DNA from 2 places in the Paenibacillus sp. FSL W7-1088 genome. Region 2 is predicted to be linked to the other one. Evidence: predicted binding sites of a transcription regulator. Region 2 holds the regulator's gene; the other holds the start of a gene.

Region 1 (2,209 bases), 370 kb from region 2:
TGGAAATAAAGAATAGAAAAATGAGTGCGAAAATGAGACGTTTGCTTACTATCCTGATTGGAATGGCTGCTGTGCTGGTCGCGGCGTGGGCCATTTATCAGGGGACTTCATCATCCGAGTCCAAAAGGACCAGTGCTATTGAAGCAGGCGTAATTGCCCCCGAATTCACTGCGGTTAACTCAGCAGGAGAACAGGTGAAGCTCTCCGATTATCGGGGCAAAGTCGTCATGATTAACTTCTGGGCTTCATGGTGCACGCCCTGTGTGAGGGAAATGCCAATGATTAATCAGATCGCTCAGACATATCAAAACGATGTAGAGACCCTGTTTGTCAACGTGGGGGAAGCGAAGGGCACCATTCGTGAATTTATGGAGAAACAGCAATTCGATTTCCCTGTTATCATTGATGTGACCGGAAAGGTCTCCGGTCTATATCGCATCACCGGGTTGCCAGCGACCATGATCATAGATCAGGAAGGTATATTCAGTCACATTCTGCTCGGTGAGTTGACCAAGGATATTCCCTTGCAGCAATGGCTGGAGCAGACCGTACAGCAAAAGAATTGAGCTTTGCAAGATGTATGCTTATGAACAAAACAAGTCGAGAAGTCGCTATAGGAGCGGCTTTTTTTGTTTTATTTGTAAGCTGCAATGAGAATCCAGGCAAACGTGAACGATTTTTCCGAACATCTTGCATGCATAGTAGAATGGAAAATCGCAATACCACGGTTGTGCCTGATGAATCAATAGCCCCTTTGGGTGCTTTTAATGCTTTTCACCGAGTTGTCAGAAAGAGTTGATCCTTTCTTGAACATTTAGGGACGAAGACGTGTCAGTGATTGAATTGCTAATTCACAAAGATATAATAATTTTAACTATTAGGTCCCGTTAAGTACTTTGGCCCTTCAGTATCAGGTAAAACACAGCTCGCCAACCCATGCTCAGTCCAGTTACTATGTGGCAATACACAATGATGGTGTGGTAAAGCTTCCTTCGTCTCTTACTTTGTGAAAAAATTCTCTTTGTACATACAACGATGGAGGAATGGTTTGTAGATAAACTCTGAATCAGTCTAGTGGGCTTCTATCAACCTGATATAGAACGCAGTCCGAGGGCTGACTGACCTAATAAGTAAAAGATTCAAATCAGTACAAATATCGAACAGAGTTTGAAAGGAGGCAGTAAAGTATGGCAATCGATACGGTGATGTGGAGCAAGCTGGTGACAGGAATGACACTGGGCTTCCACGCTATTTTTGCGACACTTGGCGTCGGTATACCCCTAATGATCGCAATTGCTGAGTTCATGGGGATTCGCAAGAAGGACCCTCATTACACACTGATGGCGAAGAGGTGGTCAAGAGGGTTTGTCATTTCTGTGGCGGTTGGTGTGGTGACTGGTACTGCGATTTCACTGCAGCTGGCCCTGGTGTGGCCTAATTTTATGAAACTGGCAGGCAATGTCATTGCACTTCCGTTATTTATGGAAGTATTCGCGTTCTTTTTTGAAGCCATCTTCCTGGGCATTTATTTGTATACGTGGGATCGATTCAAAAATCCATACATCCACTGGCTGCTGACGATTCCCATTGTCACCGGTGCAGGGATGTCGGCTGTGTTTATTACGACGGTGAACGGCTTCATGAACCAGCCTGGAGGCTTTGTGATGGAAGCAGGCCAATTCACAGCGGTTAACCCGGTGCAGGCGATGCTGAATACGGCGACGTTCTCCAAGGTGTTTCATGTATTAAGCTCGGCCTATTTGACAGGAGCTGCTCTGTTGGCCGGAATTGCAGCCTTTGCAATGCTGAGAAAAGGGGCGTCTGCCTACCACAAAAAAGCCTTGAATCTCATGATGGCGGTGGTTCTGCTATTCGGCTTACTAAACACGTTAGCGGGAGATGTGTCCGCCAAGTTTCTGGCTGAGCATCAGCCGGAGAAACTTGCAGCAGCAGAATGGCATTTTGAGACGGAAAGTGGCGCAGATTTGATTTTATTGGGATGGCTGAATGCGGAGCATGAAATTATAGGGGCTCTTCACCTGCCGAAACTGCTCAGCTTCCTGGCCTTTAGTGACTTTAATGCCGAAGTAACTGGACTGGAGGAGTTTCCGAAGGACGAATGGCCGCCGCTGCTCGTTCACTACCTGTTTGATTTAATGGCGGGAATCGGATTTACGCTGCTGGTTATCTCGGTTCTGTATTTCCTGTT
Region 2 (2,209 bases):
CTCTGCTCGTCATTCCGCGTGATTTCCCAAGCGTGAAGGGCAGTGTAGGCGATGCCCACTTTGTGGATATGCTCGTACACTCGCTCGCGGAAACGGCTATTGCGACTCGTGGACGCATGATGGTGTTGTTCACCTCCTACCGCATGCTGCGCCAGGTCTATGACCCGCTCAAAGAGGCTTTGTCAGGCAATGAAATATCTTTGCTGGGGCAAGGGGTGGACAGCGGCAGCCGTTCCAAGCTTACACGCCGCTTCCAAGATGCGAAAGCAACGGTGCTTCTTGGCACAAGCAGCTTCTGGGAAGGGGTGGACATTCCAGGAGAGGCTCTGACCTGTCTTGCGATTGTCAGACTGCCATTCCAGCCACCGAATCATCCATTGGTCGAAGCGAAGAGCGAGCTTTTGCAGCAGCAGAAGAAAAACCCGTTTATGAAGCTGTCCGTACCACAAGCTGTCATCCGCTTCAAACAGGGATTTGGCAGACTGGTTCGTACAGGCAAAGACAGAGGCATTGTAATTGTATACGATACACGCGTTATTGAAGCGTATTATGGCAAGTACTTTTTATACTCATTACCTGGTCCCAAAATGGAGCACATGCTCACTGAGCAGATGGTTCCACGCATTTCGGAATGGCTCGAGAGACCCACTGAAGAGCAACAATAACAGATACGCTTTGTAGCTTCCATTATTGCATGACGCCACTGATTGGCTGTAAAATTGAGTAATATCATGTATTCGTTTCATGGATATGCGAGTAAGGCGAATAAAGCAATTATCCATTATATAACAAGGAGCATCCTGTTTAATTCAGAAATCATGTTGCATCGTTTTAGACAGGGTGCTCATCTTTTCATCTATCTATCGTGGCTTTGGTAAGGGGGAGCAATTGAATGAAATCAGATAAAATTTCGGAAGCCGTGGTGCGCAGATTGCCTGTTTACTTGCGTTATTTGAATGAACTGCATCAGCGCGAAGTCAATACGGTTTCTTCACAAGAACTTGGACTGAGGTTGGATTTGAATCCGGCCCAGATTCGTAAAGACTTGGCTTACTTCGGTGACTTTGGTCGTAAAGGAATCGGGTATGACGTTTCATATCTCATCGAGAAAATTCGCCATATTTTAAAAATAGACCAGCAGATCAATGTGGCTCTTGTCGGAGCTGGTAATTTGGGACATGCCTTGTCCAATTACAATGCTTACCTCAAAGACAACATGAAGATTGTCGCTGTATTTGATGCCTATGGTCCGAAGATTGGGAGTCAAATCAACAGTTTGACGGTGCAGCCGATGAATGAATTAACGGATTCGGTCAAAAAGGATAACATACGCATCGGTATCATCACGGTTCCGGATACGGAAGCCCAAAATGTTGCGGATCAGCTGATTGAGTCAGGAATTGAAGCAATTCTTAACTTTGCGCCAACCATCCTGAAGACCCCGCCGCATATTCGCATTCACCATGCCGATTTTACGACGGATTTGCTTAGTCTGGCTTATTACTTGGAGAATGGAAAGGACGACGAGGAAGATGACGACAAATAGATGGGTAATTCACAACGGCAAATTTGCCGTGAGTGAAGGCGCGAATTGGAACGTGGTTCAAGGCTTTATGGTTGTAGAGAATGACAAGATTGTGCATATTGGTGAGACATTGCCGGAAGGAGACGAAAGTCTGACAAAGGTGGACGGAAAAGGACTGTTCTTCTTGCCGGGTCTGATCAATACGCATGGTCATGCGGCCATGTCGCTTCTGAGAGGCCATGGAGACGATCTGGCGTTACAAGTATGGTTGCAGGAGAAAATGTGGCCGATGGAAGCCAAAATGACGTCTGAAGACGTTTATTGGGGTACATCCCTATCCGTGCTTGAAATGTTGAAAGGTGGAACAACAGCTTTCCTGGATATGTATGATCATATGGATCAGGTTGCGAAAGTGGTGGAACAATCCGGCGTTCGGGCTGCTCTGGCACGTGGGGTCATCGGACTTTGCTCAGAAGAAGAACAACTGCGCAAGCTGGAAGAGTCCGCCGCATTTGCTCGTCAATGGAATGGACAAGCAGACGGAAGAATTACAACCGTAATCTCTCCACACGCACCTTACACTTGCCCTCCGGATTACATAGAGAAGCTGGTACAGGTTGCTCATGACCTGAATCTGCCTTTGCATACGCATATGTCTGAAACGCTTCGCGAAGTGGAGCAGAA

Evidence for each region. The regulator Rex, encoded in region 2, represses fermentation and respiration genes when NADH is low (regulators of the CRP and FNR family bind a similar motif). The targets are predictions, from matches to a motif close to TTGTGAAATATTTCACAA.
Region 1: a site for Rex is predicted at 1,005-1,022, ahead of MKY42_RS19175 (cytochrome ubiquinol oxidase subunit I). Genes of this name have one in related genera too.

What each region holds. Positions count from the first base shown of each region.
Region 1 covers NZ_CP150216.1:4,294,039-4,296,247, reverse strand. Annotated here, with positions in the region: gene MKY42_RS19180 (redoxin domain-containing protein) at 21-566, shown strand; gene MKY42_RS19175 (cytochrome ubiquinol oxidase subunit I) at 1,188-2,209, shown strand, end outside.
Region 2 covers NZ_CP150216.1:4,667,719-4,669,927, reverse strand. Annotated here, with positions in the region: gene dinG (ATP-dependent DNA helicase DinG) at 1-665, shown strand, start outside; gene MKY42_RS20970 (redox-sensing transcriptional repressor Rex) at 893-1,546, shown strand; gene MKY42_RS20965 (amidohydrolase) at 1,533-2,209, shown strand, end outside.